DNA from 4 places in the Arthrobacter halodurans genome. Region 1 is predicted to be linked to each of the others. Evidence: riboswitches for the same ligand, from Rfam matches in the RefSeq annotation. Region 1 holds a riboswitch; each other region holds the start of a gene.
What was found. Region 1 has a riboswitch for S-adenosylmethionine ahead of ACETWP_RS08005 (methionine ABC transporter ATP-binding protein). Riboswitches for the same ligand answer to the same signal wherever they lie in the genome.
Positions count from the first base shown of each region.

Region 1 (4,396 bases):
CCCGTCGGCCCCGAAGTTGCGGTGGGCGTTGTCCAGGACGCTGGTGACGATGTTCCACGCCACCCGGCCGCCGGAGAGGTGGTCCAGCGTCGACAACTGCCGGGCGAGCTGGAACGGGTCGGACTGGATGACCGAGCTGGTCAGCGCCAACCCGATGTCGCTGGTCACGGCGGCCAGGGCGGAGGCGAGCACCAGGGGGTCGTTGGCCGGCACCTGCAGGCCCCGGCGGACGTGGGAGGCCCAGCCTCCGTCGTGGTCGCCGTAGAGCCCCACGACGTCGGCGAAGAACAGGGCGTCGAACTTGGCGTCCTCGAGCTGGCGGGCCAGGTCGGTCCACAGCGACAGTTCGTTGAAGCGGTGCTGCTGCGCCTCGGGATGGCGCCACTGGCCACCCAGGATGTGGCTGGGGGTGTTCATCAGGAACGCGCTGAGCAGCAGGCGCGGACGCCCGGAGGATCCGGTGGAAGGCATGGTTCTCCTAGGGAGGGGTGGGGTGGGGGCGCGGGACGGCGGGATGTGGACCGCGGGTCAGTGGCGCTTGTCGAGCGTCCGGGCCAGGCGGGTCCCGCCGATCTGGACGGCCTGGACCAGGACAATCATCAGGACGATCGCGAAGAACATCACGGCGGTCTCGTACCGGTAGTAGCCGTACCGGATCGCGAAGTCACCGATTCCGCCGCCGCCAACCAGTCCGGCCATGGCCGAGTAGCTGATGAAGCTCACGGTCATGATGGTGATGGAGCCGATGAGCGCCGGCTTCGCCTCGACCAGCAGCACGTCGCGCACGATCTGCCCACGCGTGGCGCCCATGGCGCGGGCGGCCTCGACGACCCCCGAGCCGAGCTGCGTGAGGTTCTGCTCGACGAAACGGGCGAAGTAGGGGATCGCGTTGATGGTCAACGGGACGATCACCGCGGCCGTGCCGATGGTGGTGCCGACGATGAAGCGGGTGACCGGGATGATCGCGATCAGCAGGATCAGGAACGGGAACGAGCGCATGGTGTTCACCAGCGAGTCGACCACCCGGTGCAGGCGCGGCCGCGGCTTGAGTCCGTGCGGGGACATCGAATAGAGCCAGATGCCCAGCGGCGTCCCGGCGAGCACGGCCAGCGGGATCGCGACGATCAGCATGGCGAACGTCTGCCCCATGGCCAGCACGATCTCCGGCCAGAGCTCGGCGACGCGGTTCAGGTCCAGCGCGGTGGTGTTGGCGGGAAGGATCGGGCTAGGCATGGGAGAGCTCCTTCGTGGCGCGCGCCGCGCGGTCCAGCGTGATGTCGTCGGAGATCAGGTAGCGGCCGATCTCCGTCGCGGGGCGGAATCCGGGCCGGTCGAGCTCGGCGAGGTCGAAGCGCTCCACGAGCCGCCCCTCCTCGAGGATCGCGACGTTGTCCGCGATGGCCTTCACGACGTTCATCTCGTGGGTCACGATCACGGTGGTGATGCCCAGCTGGGCGTTGATGTCGGAGATGTACTGGAGCACGGAGGCGGTGGTGCGGGGGTCCACCGCGGACGTCGGCTCGTCGCACAGCAGCACCTTGGGCTCGGTGGCCAGCGCGCGGGCGATCGCCACGCGCTGCTTCTGGCCGCCGGAGAGGCGGGCCGGGTAGGAATCGGCCTTGTCCGCGATGTCCACGATCGCCAGGGCCTCCTTGGCCCGACGCCGGCGCTCCTTCTTCTCGACGCCGGCGAACTTCAGGCTCAGCTCGACGTTCTGCTGCGCCGTGCGGTTGTTCAGCAGGTTGAAGTGCTGGAAGATCATGCCGATCTGGTGCCGGGCGCGGCGCAGCTCCTCGTCCCCCAGCGCGGTGAGGTCGGTCCCGTCGACCGACACCCGCCCGGAGGTGGGCCGCTCCAGCAGGTTGATGTTGCGCAACAGCGTGGACTTGCCCGCCCCGGAAAAGCCGATGATCCCCTGGATGGATCCCCGTGGGATCTCCAGGGACACGTGGTCCACGGCCGTGAAGTCGGTCCCGGCGGTCGTGAAGACCGTCGAGACGTCCCGGATGCTGATCATGTCATGCTCCTCAGGTCGTCCCGAGAAGAGAATCCGCCGCGCGGCGGCCGGGCGGCGCGTGCCCCGGGCAGGGGTGCGCGTCCGAGCGGACCGAACGTGGTGGAAAGAATTCTCCATCGGTCCTGGCATGAGCACCGGCCCCGAAGGGTGGTTGCTGCGGCGTCAATGAGCCAGGTCTCTCGGCCGCTCTGGATGGTGTGCGACGGCGGAGCGTGCCCCGCCGTCGATTCCATGGAATCGCACTTTCTTCGATCCACCAACTCGTCACGCCATGCCGACGAAATATTTCGTCGTCTTACGGCGTATTCTTCGCCGTTCGGGGCGTCCTCGGGTGGCGGTGGTCCGGCGGCACGACGTCGCCGACGGCGTCGAACGGCAGCGGCGCGTTGCCGTTGACCTCGTAGTCCCCGACGATCCGCGCCTTGTAGATCGCCGGGTTGTGGGTGGCCACGGTCCGCGCATTGCGCCAGTGGCGGTCCAGGTTGCAGGCCCGCGCGGTCGACGACGCGCCGAGACCGTCGAAGAGCCGCGAGGCCGCCGCCAGCACGAGCGGCTGGATCGCGGTCTGCGCCCGGTTCGCGGCGAGCTCGCAGACCGCGTACCGCTCCGCGGCGCTGAGTCCCGCCCCGGTCCCGCACACCGACTCCAGCTCGGCCACGGCCGCGAGCACCACCGCGTCGACCGCGAACGCGCTCGCCGAGATCTCCCCGACGATCTGCAGGACCTGCGGGTCGTCGGCCACGGGCACGCCGGTTCCGGTGCTGAAGGACCTCGTGCGGGCCTGCACGGCGGCGCGGGCGTCGCCGAGCACGGCCCGGCAGATCCCCGCCTGCACCGCGAGCAGGACCAGCTGGAACACGGCGGACTCCGGGTGCGCCGCAAGGTCGGCGGGCCGCAGCACGGTGTCCACGGGGACCGCGGCGAACGACGTCGATCCCGTGCCCGTGAGCTGCTGCCCGAAGCCGTCCCAGTCGTCGAAGATGCGGACCCCGGAATGCTGCGTGGACACGACGGCGATGTCCCGGCCGGGCCGCCCCGGCCGGGCCGCGGCAACCGCCACCCAGTCGGCGAAGATCGTCCCGGTGCAGTAGTACTTCTCCCCCGTGAGCCTCCAGCCGCCGTCGTGCTCCTCGAGGACGGTGTTCAGCGTGCCGAGCGCGTTGCCCCCGCGTTCGGTGTAGGCGTTGCCGACCAGCTGTCCGGCGGCGAAACGCGCGAACCAGCGCCCGCGCAGCGCCGCGTCCCCGTGCGCCAGGATCGACTCCACGAAGCCGACGTGCGAGCGCAGCAGGTGGGCGACCTGCGAGTCGGCCTCCGCGAGCTCGATCAGCAGGCGGAAGGTGTCGGCGAGGGTGGCGCCGTGGCCGCCGTCGGACACGGGGACGCGCAGGGCGCCGAAGCGCTCCTTGTTGAGCCAGCCGACCTGCTCGAAGGGCAGCACCCGGTCGGCGTCGCGCGCCGCCGCCCCCTCGGCGATGCGCGCGAACACCGGCCGGAAGACGGCGGCCAGCTCGTCGTAGCGGCCGTCCGGGGGAACCCCCGGGGTCAGCTTGATCAGGTGCCGCGCGGGGGTCGGTGGCGGCAGCTCGTCCAGGGCGACGGCCACGCGGGCGTCGAAGCCGGGGTCGGCGGGCGGCGGAGCGTGCGGGGAAACGGGCGGAACCATGGGATCACTCCATCGGTCCTGGCGTGAGCACCTTCCTCCCGCGGACGGGAAGGGGTTGCTGCGGCGTCGTCGAGCCAGATCTCTCAGCCGCTCTGGATGGTTGGTGAGTCCTTTGTACAGGGCCAGCGGCGCCAGCGGCAAATGCGTCGCCGGACCGGTTGGCGTTTGCCGGCAACAACCGTTGACCTTCCCGGGGGCCGGGGCTAGCTTGTCAAATACCGGTGAAGCATTCCGGATCCGTCGCGAGATCCGGCCCACAACCCGTAACCCAACGACGCGTTTCGGAGGGCATTCACTTGAGTAACGTCGGTCTTCTGTACGTCGGCGCCGTCCTGTTCATCAACGGCCTGATGCTGATTGGCAAGGTGCCCGGCAAGTCCGCGGCCATCATCAATTTCTTCGTCGGTGCCATGCAGGTCGTGTTCCCGACCATCATCATCGCCCAGTCGAACGGCGACCCCGCCGTCATCCTCGGGGCTTCCGGACTCTACCTGTTCGGCTTCACCTACCTGTACGTCGCGCTGAACCAGACCTTCGGGCTTCCCGGCGAGGGCCTGGGCTGGTTCTCCCTGTTCGTCGCGTTCTGCGCCGTCGGCTACGGGATCCTGAACTTCACGCAAGCCAACGACCCCGTGTTCGGGGTCATCTGGTGGATTTGGGCCGTCCTGTGGTTCCTCTTCTTCCTCTTGCTGGGCCTCGGCAAGGACTCGCTG
Region 1 covers NZ_JBHDLJ010000005.1:68,275-72,670, reverse strand. The annotation lists gene ACETWP_RS08015 (NtaA/DmoA family FMN-dependent monooxygenase) at 1-471, opposite strand, end outside; gene ACETWP_RS08010 (methionine ABC transporter permease) at 529-1,233, opposite strand; gene ACETWP_RS08005 (methionine ABC transporter ATP-binding protein) at 1,226-2,017, opposite strand; SAM riboswitch class I at 2,128-2,216, opposite strand; gene ACETWP_RS08000 (acyl-CoA dehydrogenase family protein) at 2,313-3,683, opposite strand; SAM riboswitch class I at 3,690-3,786, opposite strand; gene ACETWP_RS07995 (AmiS/UreI family transporter) at 3,980-4,396, shown strand, end outside.

Region 2 (4,396 bases), on a different contig from region 1:
GCTCGGAGCGGTACGTGATGTGCGCGAGCCGCCGGGCCAGACCCAGTCCGGCCACGGGGCCCGGCCCGGCGGCGTAGTAGTCGCCCCCCGCGAAGTCCGGATCGAGCCGGATGGCCTCCGTCTGGATGCGCGCGAAGGCGATCTGCTCGGCGCTGGACGCGGCCGTGGCCGCGACGACGACGCAGCGCGCGACGCGGTCCGGGTACTCGGCGGCCCACTCCAGGGCGCGCGCGCCGCCGAGCGAGCCGCCGAGCACCGTGTGCCAACGGTCGATGCCCAGCGCGTCGGCCAGCCGCGCCTCGGCGCGGACGGAATCGCGGACGGTCGTGAACGGGAACCGCGAACCCCAGGGCCTGCCGTCCGGATCCGGGCTGGACGGCCCGGTGGTCCCGTAGCAGCCGCCGACCATGTTGGCCGCGACAACGAAGAAGCGGTCGGTGTCGATGGTGCGGCCGGGACCGACGAAGCCGTCCCACCATCCCGGCTCCGCGCCCTCGCCGCGGGCCACGTGCGTGTCGCCGGTCAGCGCGTGGTGGAGCAGCACGGCGTTGGAGGCGTCGGCGTCGAGCCGGCCCCACGTCTCGTAGCCCACGTCGAGGAACGGCAGCGAGCCGCCGGTCTCGAAACGGAACGGGCCCGTCCGCAGGGTGCGCAGGACACCGTCCCGCCCGGGCCCCGCGGCGTCCGTCCGGGTCAGGCGCTGGGATGCGGTGCCGAAGTCGATGCTCACTTCACCGCCTGGAGGTCGGTGGCGCCGGTGCGCACGGCGTCGAATCCCGCGGCCAGGTCGGCGATGATGTCGTCGATGTGCTCGATCCCGACCGCCAGCCGCACCAGGCCCGGGGTGACCCCGGCGGCACGCTGCTCGGCCTCCGCGAGCTGGGAATGGGTCGTCGAGGCCGGGTGGATCACGAGCGAGCGGACGTCGCCGACGTTGGCCACGTGGGAGTGCAGCACGAGCGCGTCGACGAAGGCCTGCCCCGCCTCCTTGCCGCCGGCGATCTCGAAGGACACGATCGCCCCCGTGCCGCGCGGTCCGTACCGGCGGCCGCGCTCGAACCAGGGGCTGGACGGGAGTCCCGCGTAGACGACGGACCCGACCTGCTCCTGGGTCTCGAGCCACTCGGCGACGGCCTGCGCGTTGGAGACGTGGCGCTCCATGCGCAGGCTGAGCGTCTCCAGTCCCTGGGCGATGAGGAACGCGTTGAGCGGCGCGACGGCGGATCCGAGGTCGCGCAGGAGCTGTACGCGCGCCTTGAGGACAAACGCCAGGTTCGCGCCGAGCAGCCCGCCGACCCCGAGGTCCCGCGCGAAGACCAGCCCGTTGTAGGACTCGTCCGGCGTGTTGAAGCCGGGGAACCGCTGCGGGTCCGCCGCGAAGTCGAAGTTCCCGGAGTCCACGATGACGCCGGCCATGGCCGTGCCGTGCCCGCCGAGGTACTTGGTGGCCGAGTGGACGACGATGTCCGCGCCCCACTCGATCGGGCGGATCAGGAACGGCGTGGACAGCGTGTTGTCGACGATCAGCGGCACGCCGACCTCGTGGGCGACGGCGCTGACGCCCTCAATGTCGAGCACGTCCTGGCGCGGGTTGGCGACGACCTCGCCGAAGAACGCCTTGGTGTTCGGGCGCGCGGCCGCGCGCCACTGGTCGAGGTCGTCCGGGTCGGCCACGAACGTCACCTCGATCCCGAGCTTGCGCAGGGTGTGCTTGAAGAGGTTCTGCGTGCCCCCGTAAAGGCTGGGGCTGGCGACCACGTGGTCCCCGGACTCGGCGACGTTGAGGATGGAGTATGTCGTCGCCGCCTGGCCGGAGGACAGCAGCAGCGCGCCGACGCCCCCCTCGAGGTCGGCGATGCGGGTCTCCACGGCCTCCTGCGTGGGGTTGCCGATGCGGGTGTAGATCGGCGCGAGCTCCTGGAGGGCGAACCGGGCCGCCGCGCTCTCGGCGCTCGGGAAGACGAACGACGTCGTCTGGTAGATCGGGAGGGCCCGGGCGCCCGTCGCCTCGTCGGGCGTCTGCCCGGAATGGATCTGTCGCGTCTCAAAGGACCAGTTGCTGGACATCGTGGTGCTCCCCTTCGTCGGAGGGGCCGTCCCCTGCGGCGGGCCCACCGGACGGTGGCGCCGCCGGAAACGACCCGCGCTTGCCCCACGCCCTTCGCGGCGCGGAGCCAGGTCCTCACCCGGGGCACCCCACCGCGAGTGGAGGGTTGCCGGCCAGCAAACCGGGGTTTCGCGCTGGCACTCATGACCTACCACCAGTCTACGGACGGTCGCGCGGGCGGCAAGATCCGCGGCCGTTTTGTGACGCCGGAGGTACGCATTTCGCCTTCCGCCCGCTGTCAGGCGCGTATTAGGGGAGCCTAAGTCGAGACCCACCTCACAAAGTGCCATCATGGGCACATGATGAGGTTGGACCATGTTTCTTACGCTTGCGGACCTGATGGGCTGGCGGCCACGGCCGGGCGCATCGCAGACATGTTGGGGATCGAGTCCGTCAAGGGCGGCGTCCATCCCCGTTTCGGCACGCGGAATGTGATTTTCCCGCTGCTGAACGACCAGTACCTGGAGGTGGTGGAGGTGCTGAATCACCCGGCGTCGGACAAGGCGCCCTTCGGGCAGGCCGTGCGCGCCCGCTCCGAGATGGGCGGCGGCTGGATGGGCTGGTGCGTCGCCGTCGACGATCTGGCGCCCTTCGAGGAGCGGCTGGGCCGCTCCTCCGTGCCGGGCAACCGGAAGTTCCCGGACGGCCAGGAACTGACGTGGCAGCAGATCGGCATTAAGGGCCTGATCTCCGACCCGCAGGTCCCCTACATGCTGCGCTGGGACGACGGCACAGAGGACCTCCACCCGTCCAAGGCCCTGGCCCCGCAGGGGCGGATCTCCAAGATCACGATCGCGGGCTCCCGGGAGCGCGTCCGCGAATGGCTCGGCACCCCCGAGCAGAGCCCGCTGGAGGGCGTCGAGGTGGAGTGGCAGGCGCCCAACGGAACTCCCGGCATCATGTCCGTCACCTTCGACACCCCCCACGGAGCGGTGACGGTCTAGCGCCGTCGCGGTCCGGCGGTCGGGTCCGGGCCTAGGTCCCCAACCCGATCGCCGGACCGAGGAGCGAGTATCCGACGAATCCCGCGGTGTCCAGCAGCGCGTGGGCGATCACCAGCGGCATGACGCGCTTGTAGCGCAGGTACAGCCAGCCGAACACCAGGCCCATGAGCACGTTCCCGACGAACGGCCCGAACCCCTGGTACAGGTGGTAGCTGCCGCGCAGCAGGGCGGAGGCGAGCAGGATCGGCCACACGCCCCAGCCGAGCCGCCGCAGGCGGTCGAACAGGTAGCCGACGACGATGACCTCCTCCACGACGCCGTGGCGCACCGCGGACAGGGCCAGGACGGGCACGGTCCACCAGTACGGCTCGAGCGCGGCCGGGACGATCGCCGTGGTCACCCCGAGGGAGCGGCCGACGGCGTACATGGCCAGCGTGCCCAGCCCGATCCCGACGAAGAGCGCGACCCCCCACCCGAGGTCGGCCCAGGGCCTGCGCAGGTCGAACCCCATGCGCCGGAAGCCGTTGGCGCCCGCGTGCGCGAAGAGGAAGAACACCAGCGCCACCGGCACCAGGGCGAAGACGATGTCGAGCAGCTGGTACGTCAGGTCGAAATACGGGCGCTCGCTGAGGCTGTTGTTCATGCTGGTCGTCTGGTCCGCCAGCGGGGCGCGACTGAGCTTGTCCATGAGGCTGACCACGGCGTAGACCGCGGACTGCCCGAGCGAGAGGCCGAGGACGATGAGGAGCTCCACTTTCAGCCGCCGGTGGTCCTTCGTCGGGCCGCCGGTTCCGGTCTGCCGCGGGTCGTTGCGCACTCGGTCCATGACCCGATCCTAGCGATGCGGCGGCTCAGCCGCCGTGCCGGACACCCGCCCGCCAGACCGCGCCGGTCAGCGGCATCCCGGGGCGGTACGCCAGATGGGTCGCGGACGGCGCGTTGAGCAGCTGGAGGTCGGCGCGCTTGCCCACCTCGAGCGACCCGACGCTGTCCTGCACGCCCAGGGCCAAAGCGCCGCCGAACGTGGCCGCCCGCACGGCCTCGTCCACCGTCAGCCGCATCTGCAGGACGGCCGTCGCGACGCAGAAGTTCATCGACGTCGTGTAGCTGGTGCCCGGGTTGCAGTTGGAGGCCAGCGCGATCTCCACCCCCGCGTCGACGAGCCGTCGCCCCGGCGCGAGCGGCTGCCGCGTGGAGAGGTCGCAGGCGGGCAGGCAGGTGGCCACGGTGCCGCGCGCGCCGCGCGCCGCGGCGGGGTCCCAGCCGGACCAGCTGCCGGCGAGCGCGGCGACGTCGTCGTCGTCCAGGTGGTTCACGTGGTCCACGCTGGCGGCGCCGAACTCGA
Region 2 covers NZ_JBHDLJ010000009.1:128,356-132,751, reverse strand. The annotation lists gene metX (homoserine O-acetyltransferase MetX) at 1-724, opposite strand, end outside; gene ACETWP_RS11990 (bifunctional o-acetylhomoserine/o-acetylserine sulfhydrylase) at 727-2,067, opposite strand; SAM riboswitch class IV at 2,139-2,256, opposite strand; gene ACETWP_RS11985 (VOC family protein) at 2,407-3,051, shown strand; gene ACETWP_RS11980 (CPBP family intramembrane glutamic endopeptidase) at 3,083-3,877, opposite strand; gene hutI (imidazolonepropionase) at 3,903-4,396, opposite strand, start outside.
Region 2: linked by a shared signal. The riboswitch ahead of ACETWP_RS11990 (bifunctional o-acetylhomoserine/o-acetylserine sulfhydrylase) and the one ahead of ACETWP_RS08005 (methionine ABC transporter ATP-binding protein) in region 1 are both predicted to bind S-adenosylmethionine.

Region 3 (4,396 bases), on a different contig from region 1:
TCGCTTCCACCCCGCGGACCTTCGACCGCCAGAGCAACGAGTGGAAGGACGGCGAAACGCTGTTCCTCCGCGCGTCGGTGTGGCGCGAGGCTGCCGAGAATGTCGCCGAGACGCTGACCAAGGGCATGCGAGTCGTCGCCCAGGGCCGGCTGAAGTCCCGTTCCTACGAAACCAAGGAAGGCGAGAAGCGGACCGTTTCCGAGCTCGAGGTCGATGAAATCGGCCCGTCGCTGCGCTACGCCTCCGCCAAGGTCACCCGCACCCAGCGCTCCAGCGGTGGGGGCGGCGGCTTCGGCGGCGGCAACTCCGGCGGCTTCGGTGGCGGCAACGCCGGCAACTCCGGCGGTTTTGGCGGCGGCAACGCCGGCGGAAACCCCGGTGGCAACTCCGGCGGAAATTCGGGCGGCACTTGGAATGCGCCGGCCGAAGACCCGTGGGCATCGTCGTCCTCCTCCTCCGGCAGCGGCGGATGGGGCAACAACCCGGGTTCCGACGAACCGCCTTTCTAACACCCATATTCACCATCCCGCAGAACCTTTCTGCGGGCTCCACAAGATCAAAGGAGCTCCACGATGGCTAAGGCTGAACTCCGTAAGCCCAAACCAAAGTCCAACCCCCTGAAGGCCGCTGACGTTAAGGTCATCGACTACAAGGACGTAGCACTGCTGCGCAAGTTCATCTCCGACCGCGGAAAGATCCGTGCCCGTCGCGTGACCGGCGTCTCCGTCCAGGAGCAGCGCAAGATCGCCCAGGCCATCAAGAACGCGCGCGAAGTTGCCCTGCTGCCTTACTCCGGCGCTGGCCGCGGCTAAGGAAGGGATACCAACATGGCAAAGCTCATTCTGACGCACGAAGTCACCGGTCTCGGCACCGCTGGCGACATCATCGAGGTGAAGAACGGTTACGCACGTAACTACCTTCTGCCCCGCGGTTTCGCCATCACGTGGACCAAGGGCGGCGAGAAGCAGGTCGAGTCCATCAAGGCCGGCCGCGCGGCGCGCGCCGTCGCGACGCTGGAAGAGGCCCAGAAGCTGGCCGCCTCCCTCGCCGCGAAGCCCGTCAAGGTGACGGTCAAGGCCGGCGAGACCGGACGGCTGTTCGGCACCGTCAAGGCCGAGGACATCGCCAAGGCCGTCGAGGCCGCCGGCCTCGGCTCGATCGACAAGCGCAAGGTTGAAATGCCGGAGCACATCAAGTCGACCGGCAACTACCAGGCGACCGTGCGACTGCACGAGGACGTCTCCGCGACGCTCGACCTCCAGGTCGTCGCCGCAAAGAAGTAGTCCGTCCCGCCGGTGGCGCGCCGTTGCGCGCCCCGGCGGACACGACCGAGGGACCCCGCCACACGGCGGGGTCCCTCGGCGTTTGTGTGCCGGTGTGCCGGTGCGGAGGCCAGGAGCGAGGAGGGTTCGGAGGCGGAGGCCCACGCCGCGGCGGATGGGCCGCGGTCCCCGGCGGCCGGCTCCGTAGCCCGGAGAAACATTCCGCCGGGCCTTTGACCCGTGATGCGGCACGGGCCTAGCGTGGTAGGTGAATCAAGAGCGCCAACGTCAAGCCCTGGCTCGTTGGACGGCAACCCTCTCACGGTAGTGGGGTGCTCCAGGTGATGATTCGGCCGTCCGGACACCCCGTGCGGCAAGTACCGCACATTGGCGGGCGCCCCCACGGGTGGTCTTCCGCGGTGTGCGCAACGCCGAAGGATCCCGCCATGTCTCTCTCCGACGACCTGCACCCCGACTCGCTCCGCGGCGCCTTCGCGCGCTTCCCCTCGGGGGTGGCCGCCCTCTGCGCCCTGGTGGACGGCCAGCCGCAGGGCATCGTCGCCTCATCGTTCACCGTGGGCGTCTCGCTCGATCCGCCGCTCGTGATGTTTGCCGTGCAGAACTCTTCCCGCACCTGGCCGATCCTGCGCTCCGCACCGCGGATCGGTGTCTCCGTGCTGGGCGAGCGCCACGAGGGCGTCTGCCGGCAGATCGCGTCCCGCCAGGGGGATCGCTTCGCCGGGCTCCGGCTCGAGTCGACCGACCAGGACGCCCTGTTCCTGGACGAGGCAGCGCTCTGGCTCGAATGCAGCGTCGAGCAGGAGATCCCCGCCGGGGACCACCGCGTGGTGCTGCTGCGGGTCCACGGCCATGCGGCACACGCGGACGCGAACGAACCCCTCGTCTTCCACGGGTCCGCGTTCCGACGTCTCCGGGAGACCGCCCTGGTGTAGTCGCGGTCCGAGGCGCGTGGCACGGGTGCGGGCCGGTGGCGCGTGCCCCGAACCCAGCCGGGTCAGCGACATGCAGGGGCGAGTGGCCGAGTGGGTCGTCAGCCGCCTAGGACGCCTGGAGGGAGTCGACGAACTTCCGGGCCTCCGTCAGGGGGATACCGGTGTCGTGGTGGATCTTCTGGACCGCCTCCCGGGTTTTCCCGGCCTGCACGAGTGCCAGCACCTCGGCGTATTCCGGGTCGGTCGCTCCGAGTCTCGCAGCGGCCTGCCGTTCGGTGGCCGCCCGTCCCGCGGTCGACGAGGCGCCCTGGCCCGTGCGTCCGGTCGAGGCGCGCCGTGCCGCCGCCGTCCGTTGCGTTGTCGCGAGCCGGAGCTGCTCGGCGCGCTCGGTGTCCGCCGCCTGCTGCCGCGCCGCGGCCTCATTGAGCCGGGCGATGTACTGGTCGGCTTCGTTGAGCTGGTGGCGCGGTCGGGACCGGATCGCGGCGACCAGGAGCCAGGCGAGCGCCGCGAAGATCAGGCCGAGGACCAGCATCTCCTGAAGGGTGAGTCCGGGCATGGTGCATCTCCTGTGGCTGGGTGTGCGCGGCTAGTGGTCGTGGCTCGGTGAGCCGACCGGTGCAGGGAGGTCCGACATGACGTGCCGGTATCCGGTGTCGACGAGCTGGCGGAGGATCCCGGGATCGATGTCGGCCGGCCTGTTGACGGAGAGGCAGGCGGCGCCGGGCCCGTGCCGGCCAAGCCGGGCCCGCAGCGCGTGGGCGTCCGCGCGGCGCACCGGATGCCCCACACCGTCCACGCGATCCAAGGGGTCGACGGCGGCAGCCCGGGTCGTGGCTTCGCTCACGGGGAAGGCATCGCGCTGGTGGTCATGGGGACAGTATCGCAGTGCCGGGTGGGGTGGACAACCAAGATCCGGCGTGCATGCACAGGCGCGACCCGCGTGTCTGTGGATAGTGCCGTTGCTTCTGTGGAAAAGTGACGCTCGTGGGATCGTAACCCACCACACAACCTCCAAGTAGCCCCTGAATGTTGATCCCGAAAATCTTTTTGTACACAGGTTGTCGTGGATAAAAAGCCTAGTCAGAGCCGTTTCGAATCTGAAAGAAATATTTCATCCACAACCTCCTCCCCAGTCTGTGCACACAACACGCCGCACTGCACACAGCTTCTCCACATGGGCTGTGGACAACTCGGTTGGGAAGGGCGCGGAAAGGGTCTATGGTGACAGGGTCTCCGGTCCACCGCGCGCACTGCGACGGGCCTCGCCCCGCGATCTCCACAACCTCCAGACGGACCCGGCGCGGGCTGGGATAATGGAGGCAGCACGGGTGCGCCGACGGCCGCCCACCACCGAGGTGAAGGGAAGCGACGTGTCGCTGATGCAGACAGACTCCAAGGGTTCGCGGGAGTCTGAGTTCGGCCGGACCCCGCCACAGGACCTGGTGGCGGAGCAGAGTGTCCTGGGCGGCATGATGCTGTCCAAGGACGCCATCGCCGACTGCGTGGAGGTCCTCCGCGGGATCGACTTCTACCGGCCGGCCCACGAGTCCATCTTCGAGGCCATCATCGACCTCTACGGACGCGGCGAGCCCGCCGACGCGGTCACCGTCTCCGATCTGCTCACCAAGCGCTCGGAGATCTCGCGCATCGGTGGTCCCGCATACCTCCACACCCTCATCCAATCGGTCCCCACCGCCGCCAACGCGGGGTTCTATGCCGAGATCGTCCGGGAGCGCGCCGTCCTGCGCCGCCTCGTCGACGCCGGGACCAAGATCGTCCAGTTGGGCTACTCCCAGGACGGCGAAGTGGACGAGATCGTCAACCAGGCCCAGGCGGAGATCTACGCCGTCGCGGAACGACGGACCGCCGAGGACTACGTGCCGCTGCGCGACATCATCGAGGGCACGGTGGACGAGATCGAGTCGGCCGGGCACCGGGGCGAGGGCATGACCGGCGTCCCCACCGGCTTCTACGAGTTCGACGAGCTGACCCAGGGTCTGCACGGCGGGCAGATGATCGTGATCGCGGCGCGTCCCGCCGTCGGCAAGAGCACGTTCGCCCTGGACTGGGCGAGGTCGGCGGCCATCAAGCACAACATGACCACCGTCTTCTTCTCGCTGGAGATGGGACGCAACGAGATCGCCATGCGCCTGCTGTCGGCGGAGGCGAGCATCGGCC
Region 3 covers NZ_JBHDLJ010000002.1:107,692-112,087, forward strand. The annotation lists gene ACETWP_RS02845 (single-stranded DNA-binding protein) at 1-509, shown strand, start outside; gene rpsR (30S ribosomal protein S18) at 573-812, shown strand; gene rplI (50S ribosomal protein L9) at 828-1,283, shown strand; SAM riboswitch class IV at 1,534-1,648, shown strand; gene ACETWP_RS02860 (flavin reductase family protein) at 1,709-2,215, shown strand; gene ACETWP_RS02865 (hypothetical protein) at 2,322-2,774, opposite strand; gene ACETWP_RS02870 (hypothetical protein) at 2,805-3,062, opposite strand; gene dnaB (replicative DNA helicase) at 3,598-4,396, shown strand, end outside.
Region 3: linked by a shared signal. The riboswitch ahead of ACETWP_RS02860 (flavin reductase family protein) and the one ahead of ACETWP_RS08005 (methionine ABC transporter ATP-binding protein) in region 1 are both predicted to bind S-adenosylmethionine.

Region 4 (4,396 bases), on a different contig from region 1:
GACCCCACGGAGCTCGAGCTGCTCCGCCACCCGGAGGGCATCGAGGTGCCCGCGCCGGAGATCGGGGACTTCCTGGCGAAGGTCTACCCCCGGCTCGGGCGGCGCGTCGCGGTCGTCAGCCTCGACGGGTCCGTGGAGCTGCCGGAGATCCTGCCCCCGAAGCTGGTGCTCAGCGTCGGGTACCCGGGCGGCGACGTCGCCGAGCTGGACTGGAACTTCGACTACGGCCCCATGCCGGTTGACGCCGACACCCGCGACGCGGAGTCGGAGACCGCCCTGGAGAACGCCGCCCTCGCCGTCCTCGAGGACTCGCCCGCGCTGGCCGGCCGGGTGCTGGCGCCGCGGACCCTGCGCGGCCTGGACACCGTGGACTTCGTCCGCCGCACCCTGCCCGCCCTCGGCGAGCTCGACGGGTTGCGGATCGATGTCACGGGGCGGGAGCCGGAATACCGGGAGCTCACCGAGTCCCCCGAGCTGACCGTCACCACCGTGGAGTCGGAGCGCCGCGACTGGTTCGACCTCGGACTGGTCATCGCCGTCGGCGAGCGCCGCATCCCGTTCGCCGAGATCCTCCGCGCCCTCTCCCGGGGGCAGAACCGCATGCTGATGCCGGACAAGACCTACTTCTCGCTGGACCACCCGCTCTTCGACAAGCTGCGCGAGCTCGTCACCGAGGCCGGGCACCTCCAGGACCGCCCGCACGAGTTGCGCATCACCCGCTACCAGGCGTCCCTGTGGGAGGAGCTGGACGCGCTGGCCACGCAGACCGAGGGCCCCGACTCCTGGTACGCGGGCGTCGGCTCGCTGCTGAACCTGGCCGAGGCGGGCCCGGCCGAGCTGCCCGCGGACCTGCATGCGGAGCTCCGCCCCTACCAGCGGGACGGCTTCGCCTGGCTGGCGATGCTGTGGCGCAACGGGCTCGGCGGCGTGCTCGCGGACGACATGGGCCTGGGCAAGACCCTGCAGACGCTCGCCCTGATCCTGCACGCGAAGCAGCAGTGGGCCAGCGCGGACCCGGCCACGACGGCGGCGCACCTCGCCGCGGCGGCCGACGCGCCGGCGTCGTCCTCGCCGCTGGTGCCCGGACCCTTCCTCGTGGTCGCCCCGACGTCGGTCGTGTCCAACTGGGCCGACGAGGCGGCGCGTTTCGCGCCGGGGCTCAGCGTGGCCCTCGTCGCCGACACCCAGGCGCGGGCGCCGCACGCCCTGGCGGCGCTCGCCGCCACGCACGACGTCGTCGTGACGTCCTACACGCTTTTCCGGCTCGACGCCGAGGCGTACCACTCGGTGGCCTGGGCCGGCCTGATCCTGGACGAGGCGCAGTTCGTGAAGAACAAGGCCACGAAGGCCCACCACGCGGCCCGCGACCTCGACGCGCGCTTCAAGCTGGCGATCACCGGCACCCCCATGGAGAACAACCTCATGGAGCTGTGGTCGATCTTCGCAATCGTCTCCCCCGGGCTCTTCCCGTCGGCCGTGCGCTACGCCGAGGAGTACCAGCGGCCCATCGAGAAGCAGGGGCTCGACGAGCCGCTCGCCCGGCTCCGGCGGCGGATCCGGCCGTTCATGCTGCGCCGCACGAAGTCCGCCGTCGTCACCGACCTGCCACCGAAGCAGGAGCAGGTCCTCCACGTCGAGCTCACGGCGAAGCACCGCAAGATCTACGACACGCACCTCCAGCGGGAGCGGCAGAAGATCCTGCGCCTGGTCGAGGACATGGACAAGAACCGCTTCACCATCTTCCAGTCGCTCACGCTGCTGCGGATGCTCTCGCTGGACGCGTCGCTCGTGGACGCGGAGTACGACGGCGTCCCGTCGGCGAAGCTGGACGTCCTGTTCGAGCAGCTCGAGGACGTGCTCGCCGAGGGGCACCGCGCGCTGGTGTTCAGCCAGTTCACCTCGTTCCTGAAGAAGGCCGCGGCTCGGCTCGAGGCGGAGGGGGTCGAATACGCGTACCTGGACGGCTCCACGCGCAAGCGCTCCGAGGTCATCGGGGACTTCAAGACCGGACGGGCGCCCGTGTTCCTCATCAGCCTCAAGGCCGGCGGATTCGGGCTGAACCTCACCGAGGCCGACTACTGCTTCCTGCTGGACCCGTGGTGGAACCCGGCCGCGGAGTCCCAGGCCGTGGACCGCGCGCACCGGATCGGGCAGACCCGCAACGTCATGGTCTACCGCATGGTCGCCAAGGACACCATCGAGGAGAAGGTCGTGGCGCTGCAGGACGCCAAGCGCCAGCTGATCTCCTCGGTGATGGACGACGGCGAGGGCTTCGGTTCGGCCATGACCGCCGACGACATCCGCGACCTGCTCAAGGATTAACGCGCCCCGCGGAAGCGCTCCGGGAGCGCGTGTTACCCCGCGGGCGCGACACGGTGCGGGCCGTCCGGCGGTGGGCTAGGCTGGACCCAGCTTCACGAGACATGGCGCCAAGCTCCGACTGGCCATGCACCAACCCCACACGGGGACCCGGCCTCGGCCGCGGTCCCGGATTGTTCGGCGGGTGGTTCGGATGACGAAGCGGCCCGCGGCAGCCGCCGCCGGCAAGGACAATCCGAAAGGCACCGCCATGACCACCCTGCGGCACCGCCCCCGTTCCACCGCTTCCCACCCCTCCGTCCGGCGGCGCGCCGGCGCTGGCGCGCCCGTCGGCGCGGCACGCTTCCCCAACGACTGGATCGCAGCGACGCTCCGCCTGTGCCCCGACCGCCGCCTGGTGCGCGTCAGCGCGGACGGGATCGAGTGGGTGCTCGCGGCCGAGGACTTCGACGCGTTGGCGCGGGCCGCCGCGGGCGCGCCCGTCCGCGTGGAGTGGAACCCCGACCTCGGCCGCGTGCTGATCCCGGGGGCGCACTCCCGCGCCGGCACGTCCTTCTTCCGCCTCGCGACCGGCCGCGCCTGAGCATCCCGCACGACGGCGGCCGCCGCCTTCCCGGGGGAAGGCGGCGGCCGCCGTCGTGCATGCCCCGAGGGGCCCGCGGTTCCTAGAGGTTCGAGTCGGGCTCGTGCTCCGGGTAGACCTCGCGCAGCAGGTGCGCGGTCTCGGACGGGGTCTTGCCGACCTTGACGCCCGCGGCCTCGAGGGCCTCCTTCTTGGCCTGCGCCGTGCCGGAGGAACCGGAGACGATGGCGCCGGCGTGGCCCATGGTCTTGCCCTCCGGGGCGGTGAAGCCGGCCACGTAGCCGACGACAGGCTTGGTGACGTTGTTCTTGATGAACTCCGCGGCGCGCTCCTCGGCGTCCCCGCCGATTTCGCCGATCATCACGATCGCCTTGGTGTCCGGGTCCGCCTCGAACGCCGCGAGGGCGTCGATGTGGGTGGTGCCGATGATCGGGTCGCCGCCGATGCCGATGGCGGTGGAGAAGCCGAGGTCGCGCAGCTCGTACATCATCTGGTAGGTCAGCGTGCCGGACTTGGAGACCAGGCCCACCCCGCCCTTGCCGGTGATGTTCGCCGGCGTGATGCCGACCAGCGACTCGCCCGGGGTGATGATGCCGGGGCAGTTCGGGCCGATGATGCGGGTGACCTGCTTGCCGTCGGCGTCGACCTTGGACTGGGCGAGCGCCCAGAACTCGGCGGCGTCCTGCACGGGCACGCCCTCGGTGATGACCACGACGAGGCCGATGCCGGCCTCGATGGCCTCGACGACGGCGTCCTTGGTGAAGGCGGGCGGCACGAAGACGATCGACACGTCGGCGCCGGTCTCGGCCATGGCCTCCTGGACCGTGCCGAAGACCGTGATCTCCTTGGCGCCGTGGGTGACCGTGGTGCCGGCCTTGCGGGCGTTCACGCCGCCGACGATCTGGGTGCCGGCGTGCAGCATGCGGGCGGTGTGCTTGGAGCCCTCGCCGCCGGTGATGCCCTGGACGATGACCTTGGAATCCTTGTTCAGGAAGATAGACATTCTGTGATCCCGTCCCTTTACTTGTTGGCCAGTTCGGCGGCCTTGTCGGCGCCTTCGTCCATGGTGGTGGCCAGGGTCACCAGCGGGTGTCCGGCCTCGCGCAGGATGCGGCGGCCCTCGTCGACGTTGTTGCCGTCGAGGCGGACGACCAGCGGCTTGGTGGCCTTCTCGCCGAGGATCTCCAGGGCCTTGACGATGCCGTTGGCGACGGCGTCGCACGCGGTGATGCCGCCGAAGACGTTCACGAACACGCTCTTGACCTGCGTGTCGTTGAGGATGACGTCCAACCCGGCGGCCATGACCGAGGCGGAGGCCCCGCCGCCGATGTCCAGGAAGTTCGCGGGCTTGACGTTGCCGTGCTTCTCGCCGGCGTAGGCGACGACGTCCAGGGTGGACATGACCAGCCCCGCGCCGTTGCCGATGATGCCGACCTGGCCGTCGAGCTTGACGTAGTTGAGGTCCATCTCCTTGGCCTTGGCCTCGAGCGGATC
Region 4 covers NZ_JBHDLJ010000010.1:69,473-73,868, reverse strand. The annotation lists gene ACETWP_RS12430 (DEAD/DEAH box helicase) at 1-2,322, shown strand, start outside; SAM riboswitch class IV at 2,413-2,556, shown strand; gene ACETWP_RS12425 (hypothetical protein) at 2,570-2,902, shown strand; gene sucD (succinate--CoA ligase subunit alpha) at 2,985-3,905, opposite strand; gene sucC (ADP-forming succinate--CoA ligase subunit beta) at 3,923-4,396, opposite strand, start outside.
Region 4: linked by a shared signal. The riboswitch ahead of ACETWP_RS12425 (hypothetical protein) and the one ahead of ACETWP_RS08005 (methionine ABC transporter ATP-binding protein) in region 1 are both predicted to bind S-adenosylmethionine.